Regions from separate parts of the Pseudomonas sp. P106(2024) genome, predicted to be linked through region 3. Evidence: riboswitches for the same ligand, from Rfam matches in the RefSeq annotation. Region 3 holds a riboswitch; each other region holds the start of a gene.
What was found. Region 3 has a riboswitch for cobalamin ahead of AC25M7_RS05385 (TonB-dependent receptor). Riboswitches for the same ligand answer to the same signal wherever they lie in the genome.

Region 1 (3,974 bases), 310 kb from region 3:
CCAGTACGGGCTGTCTTCCTTCTCTTCCAGGTACTCGATGGCCAGGGTGTGCGAGAGCTGCTCGTTGATGTCGCTGAGCAGCGAGAAGGCCAGGTTGCCGGCACCGTTCTCCTGGCGGTCGATGTAGCCATTGGTACTGGTGCGGCTGTAGTCGAGCCGCGCGTAGTGGCGCGGGCCGTCGCCGCTGTTGAGCGCCTTGTTGAAGCCGACCGAGGTTTCCAGGGTGTCGTAGCGGCCGTAGCTGACGCGGCCTTCGAAACTGTCCTCATCGCGGTTGGCCAGTTTGGTGATCATGTTCAGGCTGCCGCCGACCGCGCCACTGCCGTTGAGGAACGACGAGGGGCCGCCGAGCAGTTCGACGCGGTCGTAGATCCACGCGCCAACCGGGCGCGCCGTGGCGCCGTACTGCAGGTTGATGCCGTTGAACAACTGGCTGATCTGGGCGCCGTTGAAACCACGGTAAGACACGTAGCCGCCCCAGCCGGGCGGTGCCGAGGCGTTGACCCCGGGCAGGGCGTTGGCGGCGTCCTGGAAGTTGCGCGCGCCGATGCGCTCCATGGTCTTGCGGTCGGCAACGCTGACTGAGGCGGGGTTTTCGCGGGCGCTGAGGTTCAGCCGCGAGCCGCTTTCGATGGGGCGGTCAAGATCGAGCGTGGTGGCTTCTTTGGGTTGGTCGGCGGTGGCCGTGACGTTGCTGGCGGGCAGGGTCAGGGTGTCATCCTGCGCCCAGGCGCAGGTTGCGCTGCCTACGAGCAGCGCCAAAGTGGTCATGCGGAACATGCAAGGCTTCCTGGCTGAAATCGGTGGGCGCACGCCCGCTGCCGATCAGGCAGTAGTACTTGGGCGTGGCGATGTCAGAACGCGAGAAGCGAAGCGGGGGAGGCGCGCGGATTGACCAGGGGCCAGCGCTGCTTGGGCAGGGGCGGCGCGGGTTGTCTGGGTAAGGGTTTGCTCGACTCCCCGGCGAGCAAGGCCAGCAGGCCGAAGAACACCGCCAGCAGGGTGGCGCTGAACAGGCTGGCGATCACGCAGTCGCCGCCGGCAGGCAGCACCGGGTCGGTGATGTCCTGGTCGCCCTTGAACACGCCGCTGCTGTCGGCCGCGCACCAGGCGGCGTCATCCAGGCCGGCCAGGCGCAAGCCTGCCATCTGTCCATGGCCCATGGCGCACAGCAACGAGCCGAACAAGATGCTGAAATACAGCACCCAGGCGACTTGCGATCGTGTGTGGCGGGCCAGCTTCATCGGCAAAGCTCGAAGGGAATGGGTTGGGCGTGCGGATTCTACAACTTTTGACACATCTGCCTAGAGTGTTCCTGCGATAAAAAGCATTCGAAACGATACGCCTGCCTGGCTTGACGCCTCTGGGCCCCAGGTGTTCAGATGCCGACCGATTTCAGGTGTCCCATGCCGCCGCGCATGGGGTTAAACGGGAAACCGGTACGAGTCCGGTGCTGCCCCCGCAACGGTATGCAAGTGATGCCTTCGACAGACCACTGTGGCCAATGCGCCATGGGAAGGTGAAGGCGTCTAGTCTTGCGAGCCCGGAGACCGGCCTGGAATGTGGTAGGCAAACTCCTGCGGTGGGCGGGCATGGGCCGGTATTGGCGTGTGCGCGATCCGTGCTCCTGCGTGCTTCTGCGAAAGTCACTTTCGAGAAGAGCATGATTGCTGTGATTCACTCCCGACGTTTATCCCCCAAGGCCCGGACCCTGCTTCTGGGATGCCTGGCCAGCCCCCTGGCACTGGCCGAAAACACGCCCCTGGTCCTCGACCAGCAGATCGTCGTCGCGCCGTCGGTGGAGTCGACCAACGTCGCCGCCATGGCCCAGTACGGCAGCAAGGTCGAGATCGTCAGCCGTGAGCAGATCGAGCGCGCCGGCCCCGGCGCCGACATCACCCGGGTGATGCAGATGTTCATCCCCGGCTTCTACGTCGCGCCGAAGAACGGCCCGTTCGACTACGGCACCTATTCGCTGCTCGGCGGGCGTAACGACGACACCCTGATCCTGCTCGACGGCGTGCGCTTGAACAACCGCCTGTACGGCGGCCTGTACCTGGACACCCTGCCGGCCAACGCGGTGGAGCGCATCGAGGTGCTCAAGGGCGGCCAGAGCCTGTTATTCGGTACCCAGGCGGTGGCCGGGGTGATCAATATCGTCACCCGCAGCCCGCAGAGCCGCGAGGCTTCGGGTGAGGTCAACCTGGGCCTGGACAGCTTCGCCGGCAGCAGCAAGGACGCCCGCGTCGAGCGGATCTTCAGTAACGGCTTCGGCGACCTGGGCCTGCTGGCCTATGTCAGCCACAACGTCTCTGATGGCTACCAGCCGTTTCGCAACCGCGACTACAGCGGCAACGTCAGCGACAAGAAACGCGGTTACGAGGTGACCACCTTCGGCGGCAAGGCGGTCCAGGCCTTCGGCGACGATGCGCGGCTGGAACTGTTCTACCAGTACACCGACGCCAACCTTGATTTCGCCCGGCCAGTGAACAACTACAAGACCACCAACGACCGCGTGCAGCAGATCGCCACGGCGACCTTCGAGCAGCGCCTCAACGAGCGCCTGAGCTACTTCATCAAGGGCCACGTCAACGATTGGGACACCCGCTACACCCGCATCAACAACCGTGACGATGGCAGCCGTAACGTGGTCAACCACAACGACTACTGGGGTTTCACCGACTGGGGCGTGCAGGCCGAGGGCAAGGCCGAACTCGACGGCGGCCATGTGCTGGTGTTCGGTTCCGACAACCAGTGGTTCAAGGGCCAGGACGATGTGCTGGTGATCGACGACAACAAGGCCCAGGCCAATGCGCTGTATGCCCAGCTGCGGCCCAGGATCGAGGCCTTGCCGGACTGGCACCCGAGCCTTGGCGTGCGCCACGAGGCCATGAGCGGCGGCGACAGCGCCACCGTCGGCATGCTTGCCTCGCTGTACGACCTGAACGACAACTGGCAACTGCGTGGCCAGTACGGCAGCGCCTACAAGCTGCCCAACGCCGAGCAGCTGTTCGTCAACGAGCCCGGCGACGAGATCGGCAACCGCGACCTCAAGCCCGAGAAGAGCCGCAACGCCGAGCTTGGCCTGGACTACCACGGCCTGCTGCTGGCGCGCGAATTCAGCGCCAGCGTCACCGTGTTCCGGCGCAAGATCACCGACCTGATCACCCTGGACGGCAGCCAGTGGGTGAACGGCCAGGGCCAGGTGCAGATGCGGGGTTTCGAGGCCGATGCACGTATCCAGCTCGACGACCAATGGAGCCTGCAGGCAGACATGACCCGTAACCTCACCGAGTCGCGCACCGGGGCGACGATCAACGACGTGCCGAGTTTTTTCGCCCGCTCGCGGCTCGGCTACGAATCGGTGGACCGCATGTGGGGTGCCGGAGGGGCCATTCGCTACATTCGCGATGTGGTCAGCTCCAAGGGCGTCGAGTACGGCCATTACTCGGTGGTCGACGTCGATGCCTACCGCTACCTGGACGGTGCCCGCCAGCACCGGTTGAGCCTGCTGGTGGAGAACCTGTTCGACCGCGACTATGTCACCAGCCGGGCGAGTAACGTCGACAATCTCGGACGGCCGTTCACCAGCGAACTGCGGTACACCTACACCTTCTGAGGGGCGTGAGCATGGACTACCAGCGCGTGTTGTTCGTCGGCCCTGGCCTGGGCGTTGGCTCTGCGGCCGAAACCTTTGGCGCCGAGGTCCGCGACCTGCGTGGCCGCGAGGCGGGCCGGGATATCGTAGATACCCTGGAGGGCTTCGATGGGCTGTGGGTGGTTATCCGCGAGGCCCTTGACCAGGGTGTTGAGCGCTTGCTGGTAGTGGACCTGGAACCCACCTCGGACAGCGCCTACCTTGACTGGCTGCGCGATGAGCTGGGGCGTCTGGCGCAAGGTCGGGCCGGTGTCTGGGTCACGGCCCAGGCCTTGGGCCGTCGCGGCCTGGACGCGCGGGCGGCCTGTGCCAGCAT
Region 2 (3,974 bases), on a different contig from region 3:
AGACGCCCCAGACGATAGACCGCCTCGTTGCCCCGACCGCCGTTGGGGCTCTGGCCGCGGGCGATCGGCGCAAGCTCCGTGCTGGTCAGCGAGTGGTGGTAGGTGTGGCCTCGCAGGGTGCCTTCGGGTAGTTCGACCGCCTGCAGGGCCAGGGCCGCCAGGCGCTTCTGCATGGTCGCCTCGCCCGGCAGCAGGCCCAGCAGCGTGGCGCGCTCGCCCGCCACGTCGGTCAGCGCGTCGAGCAGGTAGAGCATGCCGCCGCACTCGGCCAGCAACGGCTTGCCGGCGGCATGATGGGCGCGGATCGCTTCCAGCATCGGCGCGTTGGCGGCCAGCGCCTGGTGATGCAGTTCGGGGTAGCCGCCGGGCAGGTAGAGACTGTCCACCACGGGTAGCTCGCGGTCATGCACCGGCGAGAAGAATTCCAGGTGCGCACCGAGGCCACGCAGCAGGTCAAGATTGGCGCCATAGGTGAAGGCGAAGGCCTCATCGCGGGCCACACCGATGCGCGCTCCGGCCAGCGACGCAGTCACATTCACAGGCTCAGGCTCGGCAAAACGGACCGGTGGCGGCAGCGCGGCATCGCAACTGGCGCCCAGGGCTTCGGCGGCGGCATCCAGGCGTGCATCCAGGTCGTTCAACTCGCTGGCCTGGACCAGGCCAAGGTGACGGCTGGGCAGTTCGATGCCGCGCTCGCGGGACAACCCGCCGTACCAGCGCAGGCCTTCGGTCAGGCTGCCTTCGAGCAGTTGCGCATGACGCAGGCTGCCGACCCGGTTGGCCAGCACCCCGGCGAACGGCAGGTCGGGCTGGTAGCGCGCCAGGCCTAGAGCCAAGGCACCAAAGGTCTGGGCCATGGCCGTGCCGTCGATCACCGCCAACACCGGCACGCCGAAGTGGCGCGCCAGGTCGGCGCTCGACGGCGTGCCGTCGAACAGGCCCATCACGCCCTCGATCAGGATCAGGTCGGCCTCGCCCGCCGCTTCCCACAACAGGCGGCGACTCTCCTCGGCGCCGATCATCCACAGGTCGAGCTGGTAGACCGGGGCACCGCTGGCGCGCTCGAGGATCATCGGGTCGAGAAAGTCAGGCCCGCACTTGAACACCCGCACCGTGCGCCCGAGGTTGCGGTGCAGGCGGGCCAGGGCGGCAGTGACCGTGGTCTTGCCCTGGCCCGAGGCCGGGGCCGCGATCAGCACGGCGGGACACTGGCGCGACTCACTCACAGTTCGACGCCCTTCTGCGCGCGGATACCGGCCTGGAAGGCGTGCTTGAGCATGCCCATCTCGGTGACGGTGTCAGCCAGTTCGATCATCTCCGGCTTGGCAGCGCGCCCCGTGACGATCACATGCTGCATCGGCGGACGCGCCTGGATATCCGATAGCACCTGGTCGAGGTCCAGGTAGCCGTGCTTGAGGGCGATGTTCAGCTCATCGAGCACGACGAACTGGATAGAGGGGTCCTGCAGCAACTGCCGCGACACCGCCCAGGCGGCCTCGGCAGCGGCGGTGTCGCGCTGGCGGTCTTGGGTTTCCCAGGTAAAACCCTCGCCCATCACGTGATAACGCACCTGCTCGGGAAATCGGCGGAAAAACAGCTCCTCGCCGGTGCTGTTGCGGCCTTTGATGAACTGCACCACGCCGCACTGCATGCCATGGCCAAGGGCGCGGGCAAGCATGCCGAAGGCCGAGCTGCTCTTGCCCTTGCCGTTGCCGGTCAGCACCAGCAGCAGGCCGCATTCATTGGGGGAATTGGCGATGCGCTCGTCGATGATCGCCTTCTTGCGCTGCATGCGCGCCAGGTGACGTTCGTCGCGTTCGATGGATTCGCTCATCAGGGGTCTCCGCAGGCTGTCGCAGCGGCGGCGACAGGTAAAAGGCAGGCAGACGAGGAGCGCGCAGGAGGCATGGCGAGGGCCACATCGCACCGCGCATCACCCTCCGTGATGCCGTTTGGCAGTGACAGGCCGGTCTCCGGGCTCATGAGCGGGCGCAGGCCCTGGCTACGCGCCTTCCCGGACATGGACATCCAGTGGCCTTGCGTAGCCGTCGACTCATCTACCGTTGCGGGGGCAGCGCCGGACTCGCGCCTACTGGCGCCCACCGGCTTCCCAGTTTCACCCTGCCGAACCGCAGCTCGCGGGGCACCTGAAGCACGCCGCGAAGGTTAGAGGGTTGCACCGGGAGCGTCAATCGAGCGAGGGCCGATCTGGCCTGGATCAATGGCCGATTCAACAGCTTGTGCCACACTCAGAGCAGCGATATCACATAGCCATCACTCGGCCGACCCGGATCACAATGACAAGGAGAGCGCAGCATGCAAGGCCTGATGATCAACAACCCGCGCCTGGAGTTCCTGCGCCCGGCCCTCGAGCGCTGGGTCGACTGCATCGACCGCTTCAACCAGTTGCAGGGCGACAACGAGGCGCCCTACTGGCACGGCACAGCCAGCAACGTCGGCCTGCTCGCCGCTGCCGCCTGGCAGGGTGAGTTGGTGGCGCTGGAACGGCACATGAGCAAGAAACAGCGCGACGAGGGCGAGCGCGACGGGCGCTGCGACCTGTCGATCAGCAGCGCCGAGGAGTCGCTGTACCTGCACGCCGGCCAGCGCTGGCCGCGCATCGCTCGCCTCGACCTGACAGCGGCCCTGCAGGAAACCGCCGCCCTGGCCAAGCCGATCGCCTATGGCAGCCAACTCAAGGCCGGGGCACTGTTCGTCACACCTTGGAAGGCCGGCCAGCATGCCAGCCCCGAGGAACTGCAGGACCTGGTGGACGATCTGCAGAAGCACACGGCCTGTGCGCTTGCCTGGTACTTCCCGTATGCCTACCGCAAGCTGCACAACGAACTGGGGCAGTACTATCCCGGAGTGGCGCTTCTGCTCAAACAGGCTTGATGCCAGCCAGGCAATACTGGACCAAGTTCATACCCTGCCCGCGCCGGTAGGTATCAGGGATTCTGCGCCAGATGCCCCGGCGGCAGCACCCGTTTGGCCTGGAGGTAGGCCTTGGCCCAGTAGCTGTTGGACAGGTAGTCCAGGCGCACGGTGCCGCCCGTCGACGGTGCATGCACGAAGCGCCCCTCACCGACGTAGATGCCGGCATGGCTGACCTGCGACCCGCCGCTGGTGGCAAAGAACACCAGATCACCCGACTGCAGCGAATTGATATCCACATTTGGCGCGCGCATGACGATCATCTCGCGGGTCGAGCGTGGCAGACTGATACCCGCCGCATCACGGTAGACATAGCCGATCAGGCCGCTGCAATCGAACCCGGCATCCGGTGTATTGCCACCCCAGCGATACGGTGTGCCCACCAGGCCGATGGCGCGAAACAATACATCGTCAGCCGCAGGTGACGAAGGCGCCTGATTGAACACCATCGGCTGTTTGGGCGTGGGCGCCGGCGCAGGTGCACGGCTGGAGCAGGCCGCAAGCAGGGCCACCAGGGAAAAGAATGCGAAGCGCGCCAACATCGCCATGATGCGAACGTCCTGTCGAAAATCCGACGGCCACGGCCGAAGGTAAAAAGAGTTGAGAATTTAGATTAGACGCTTTCTGTAAATGCGCACGGCGGCGAGCTTTTCAGCTACGCCGCCGTGCGAGGTTACAGCATTTTGATATCAAATCAATTGCGCGAGATCGTGGTCGGCGCCATGGCGAGCGCGCGTTTGGCCTCGATGAAGGTCTTGCTCCAATAGCGATCGCCCAGGCTGTCGATACGCACACCACCGCTGCGGCGGCTGCTGGAGTGGATGAACTGGTTGTCACCCAGGTAGATGCCGGCATGGCTCACGCGGCCACGGCCGTTGGTGCTGAAGAACAGCAGGTCGCCGGGCTTGAGCTTGTTACGGGCGACCTTGGGCGCGTCGACGTTGATCATCTCGCGGGTCGAGCGCGGCAGGTTCATGCCCGCCTCTTCGCGGAACAGGTAGCCGATGAAACCGCTGCAGTCGAAGCCGGACTTCTCGGAG
Region 3 (3,974 bases):
AGCGCAGGCCGATGCCGGCATCCACGGTCTGGCCGAAACCTTTGCTCAGCCACAGGTTGGCGGTGCGTCGCGGCACGTCCTGCGGACGGTTGCCGGCGCGGTCGTGGACCGTGCCGTTGTCGCCTTCCTCGAGAAAATCATCGTACTTGGCCCGCACCAAAGCGGCATTGGCCGAGAGCTGCCACTGGTTGCCCAGCGCCAGTTCCAGGCTGGCCTCCAGGCCGTCGGAGGTCTGCTGGCCGGCCTGCTGGCTGTCGTGGGTGAGCGGGTTGTACACCGGCAGCTTCTTCTTGACGATGTGATAGGCCGCCAGCGTCCACTCGCCACGGGTATCCCAGAAACGTTGCTTGAGGCCTACCTCGGCCTGCTTCGCTTCGGTCAGTTCCAGGCGCTTGTCCGGGCGCTGGGTGAGCAGGTCGCCGACGCCGTCCTCGCTGGTCGAAAACTGCCCATACAGCGACAGGTCGTCGGTGACAGCGAACACCAGGCCGGCGCGCCAGTTGCCGCCCTGCAGGCTGCGGTCGCTGCGGCTGTTGTTGGCCAGGTCGTCGCGGTCGATGTGATTCTGGTCGCGGCGAATGCCGGTGACCAGTGCGAGGCGGTCGGTCAGCTGGGTGCGGTTTTCGGCGAACAGGGCGAAGGTGTCGACCTTGGACAGCGTTTGTGCGCGGGTTGGGCTGAGGCTATGGAAGCCGCCCGGAGCCGGATGCCACGGGTCGAGCGGGTCGCTGCCGCCATCGCGGTAGGGCGAGTTGCTGTCGACGTTGAAGCGGATGCGGTTGTACTCGGCGCCGACCACGGTTTTGCTGTCCAGGCCGAACAGGCCATGGTCGAAGGTGAAGCTCTGGCGATCGCCGAGCTGCTCCTGGTTATGGCGAATCTCGAGGAAGCTGCCGCGCTGGATCACGCCGTTGGCGGCGTCCCAGGTGTAGGACTCGGCATTGCGCCACTGGCGGCGGCTCTTGATGTAGTACAGCTGGTTGCTGGCACTGACGCGGTCGCTGAGGGTCCAGTCGGTGGTCAGGCGCGTCCACTCGTCGTGGTAGCGCTGCTCGTCGTTGCTGACGTTGTAGTTCTTGCGCCGCACGCTGCTGCGCAGGTGCCCATCGATCAGCGGGGTGCCGTAGTAGTTGGCCGGTTGCGCATCGCCGCGTTCGTGGGCGAGGGTAAAACTCAGGTCGTCGCTGGCATCGAAGCGCAGGGCGGCGCTCAGGGCCAGGCTGCGCGAGTCGGTGCGGTCGACCCAGCCGTTGCCGGCCTGCTGGTTGAGGGTCACGCGGTAGCTCAGGCGCTCGCTCAGGCTGCCGCCGCTGTCCAGGCCCAGCTGCTGGCGGTCCCAGGAGCCGTAGCCCAGACGCAGGTGGTTGCGGATCTCGCCAGCGAACGGCTGCTTCGGCACCACGTTGACCACCGCGCCGGTAGCGCCTTCGCCGTACAGCACCGAGGCGGGGCCGCGGATCACGTCGATGCGCTCGACCATCCACGGATCGACCGGGAAGGTCAGGGTGCCGGCACCGGCGTACAGGCGCGAGCCGTCGAACAGGGTCATCACCGAACTCTGCCCGGTGAAGCCGCGGGCCGACAGGCCGGTGCCGCCGTCGCCCGGCGTGCCGATGAAGGTAAGGCCCGGCGAGCGGGTCACGGCGTCCTGCACGGTGAGGTTGTTGCGCTGCTGGATCTGCGCCTCGGTCAGGCTGCTGGTGCTGGCCGGGGTGTCCAGGGCGCTGAGGTTCAGGCGCGAACCGGTCGGGGACGGGGTGGCCAGGTCGATGGCCTGTGGCTCGCGGGTGTCGGTGATTGCCGTGGAGGGCAGGGTGAAGGGCGTTACTTCATGATCGTCGGCCAGCGCCGGCAGGGACACGGCCAGGCAGGCCGCCAGGGTGTGAAGCTTGTTGATTCGGGACATGTCGTTCCACTGCTGCAGGAAGAGATGGATCCCGGTGGAAAACACGCAACGGTCAAGCGCACGCAGGCGCGCACGCGGATACCGGCCTGCGCCCGCCCACCGCGGGTTGCCAAGTAGCGCCTCAGGCCGGTCTCCGGGCTTGCGAGGGGCATGAAGCCTTCACCTTCCCATGCGTGCGCACAGTGGTCTGTCGAAGGATTCACTCGCTTACCGTTGCGGGGGCAGCGCCGGACTTGTCGTGACAACGACGCACCGGCTTCCCGTTTCACCCTGCGCACGGCGGCGCAGGACACCTGAAACTGGCGCGCATCTGACCATTGAACGGGCAGTGAGTCAATCGTTCGAGTGGGTGGGGAAACTGTGACGGACAGGGCGGTTTAGAGCGGTTTGCCAAATTTTTTCGAACTTTTGCCAAGCCCGTTGTCTCGAACCGGTCGTTCGCCATTCATTCACGTCATGGAGACTTTTGCGAATGTTTACCCGTAACCTGCTGCGCCACGCCTGCCTGCTTGCCCTGCTCGGTGCCCCTCTGGCTGCCACGGCGGCACCGAGTACCGACCCGCTGTTCACCCTCGGCTTGCTGGGGTCCTACGACAAGTTCAAGTTCGAGGGAGGAAGCGAATCGGACAAGGAACACATGGGCCAGGGCGGTGTGTTCGCCACGTTCGGCAACAAGATGACCGCCGAATCCGGGTTCATCTACCAGATCGGTGCCGAGGCCAAGTATGGCAAGAAGAACGACAACAAGCTCAAGGAAGCCCAGGCCGACCTCGACCTGGGCTGGCGCGCCGCACTGGATGCGCGCAACTTCGTCGACCTGACGGTGGGCGGCGGGTACAGCTGGACCCGCTTCGAGCCCGAGATCAACGATCTTGATACACGGCTGACCTACAAGTCGCCGTTCGCCAAGGCAGCGCTGGGCTACAACCACCAGTTCGACGCGTCGACCCTGCGCGTGGAGGTGGGCGCGCGCCACACCATTGATGGCCGCGCGCGGCTCAAAGTCGATGATTTCGGCAGCGACAGCGTCGACATGAAGGACCGCACCAACCCGTATGCGGAGGTCACGCTGCTGATGAACCAGCAGGGCGGCATGCCGGTGCAGGTGGGGGCGTACTACACCCGTACCGAATACAAGCTGGACGAGGATACGCCGGTGGCCGACAACACCAAGCTCAAGCGCGACGAGTTTGGGGTGAAGGTGGGGTTGGCGTTCTGATCGGTTGAGCCTGCGCTGATTCCGTCGCGGGGCAGGCCCGCGATGGATTCAGCTGCCTCTTATCGCCCGCGTCGGCGCGACACCCGCGCCTCGATGTTCTTGCGCCCGATCAGCAGCGCCGGTTTTTCCACGACCGGCTCATCGGCCAGCCACTTGTACATCACCAGGCAGTCCACCAGGCCCAATTCGGCATGGCGGTATGCCTTGGGCAGTCGCCCGACGGTCTCGAAACCGAGCTTGTGCCAAAGCGCCACGGCCACCTCGTTGCTCGCTACCACCGAGTTGAATTGCAGGGCCAGGAAGCCCTCCTGGCGCGCCAGCTTCTGCGAGTGCTCGCACATCAGCCTGGCCACGCCCCGGCCGCGTGCCTGTTCGCAGACCATGTAGCCGCAGTTGCCGACATGTCCCCCGGGGCCGGCGGCATTGGCCTTGAGGAAGTAGGAGCCAAGCAGCACGCCGTCTTCATCGGCCACCAGTGTGCGCAGCGGGGTTTCCAGCCACAGCCGGCGCGCCTGGTCGAAATCCAGGGCGGGGTCGAAGGCGTAGGTCTGGCGGGCCTGGACGATGGCCTGGAAGGTCGGCCAGAAGCGCTCGAAGTCTTCCGGGGTCATGGGGCGGATCTGGATCATGGTGGTTCCTGCACGGGCTGAGGCGCCAAGTCTGGGTGTCGCGGCGCCCGCGCGCAAGGGCGCCCACGCCGCAACCTGCTCAGGCGTCGGCCTTGCCCACGGCGTCTAGCGCCCTGGCCGAGTAGACCAGCGCGGCGCCGGCATTCATCGCCACCGCCACGCCCAGGGCCTCGGCAATCTCTTCGCGGGTGGCGCCGTGCTTGACCGCCTGCTGCGAATG

Region 1: linked by a shared signal. The riboswitch ahead of AC25M7_RS03915 (TonB-dependent receptor plug domain-containing protein) and the one ahead of AC25M7_RS05385 (TonB-dependent receptor) in region 3 are both predicted to bind cobalamin.
Region 2: linked by a shared signal. The riboswitch ahead of cobO (cob(I)yrinic acid a,c-diamide adenosyltransferase) and the one ahead of AC25M7_RS05385 (TonB-dependent receptor) in region 3 are both predicted to bind cobalamin.

The regions. Positions count from the first base shown of each region.
Region 1 covers NZ_JBLIYU010000002.1:85,193-89,166, reverse strand. The annotation lists gene AC25M7_RS03925 (TonB-dependent receptor) at 1-780, opposite strand, end outside; gene AC25M7_RS03920 (DUF2946 family protein) at 855-1,244, opposite strand; cobalamin riboswitch at 1,381-1,573, shown strand; gene AC25M7_RS03915 (TonB-dependent receptor plug domain-containing protein) at 1,664-3,619, shown strand; gene AC25M7_RS03910 ((2Fe-2S) ferredoxin domain-containing protein) at 3,631-3,974, shown strand, end outside.
Region 2 covers NZ_JBLIYU010000003.1:54,837-58,810, reverse strand. The annotation lists gene AC25M7_RS06405 (cobyrinic acid a,c-diamide synthase CobB) at 1-1,226, opposite strand, end outside; gene cobO (cob(I)yrinic acid a,c-diamide adenosyltransferase) at 1,223-1,834, opposite strand; cobalamin riboswitch at 1,948-2,166, opposite strand; gene AC25M7_RS06395 (hypothetical protein) at 2,317-2,895, shown strand; gene AC25M7_RS06390 (C40 family peptidase) at 2,949-3,482, opposite strand; gene AC25M7_RS06385 (C40 family peptidase) at 3,629-3,974, opposite strand, start outside.
Region 3 covers NZ_JBLIYU010000002.1:392,241-396,214, reverse strand. The annotation lists gene AC25M7_RS05385 (TonB-dependent receptor) at 1-1,906, opposite strand, end outside; cobalamin riboswitch at 2,014-2,218, opposite strand; gene AC25M7_RS05380 (outer membrane beta-barrel protein) at 2,379-3,125, shown strand; gene AC25M7_RS05375 (GNAT family N-acetyltransferase) at 3,185-3,754, opposite strand; gene AC25M7_RS05370 (carboxymuconolactone decarboxylase family protein) at 3,834-3,974, opposite strand, start outside.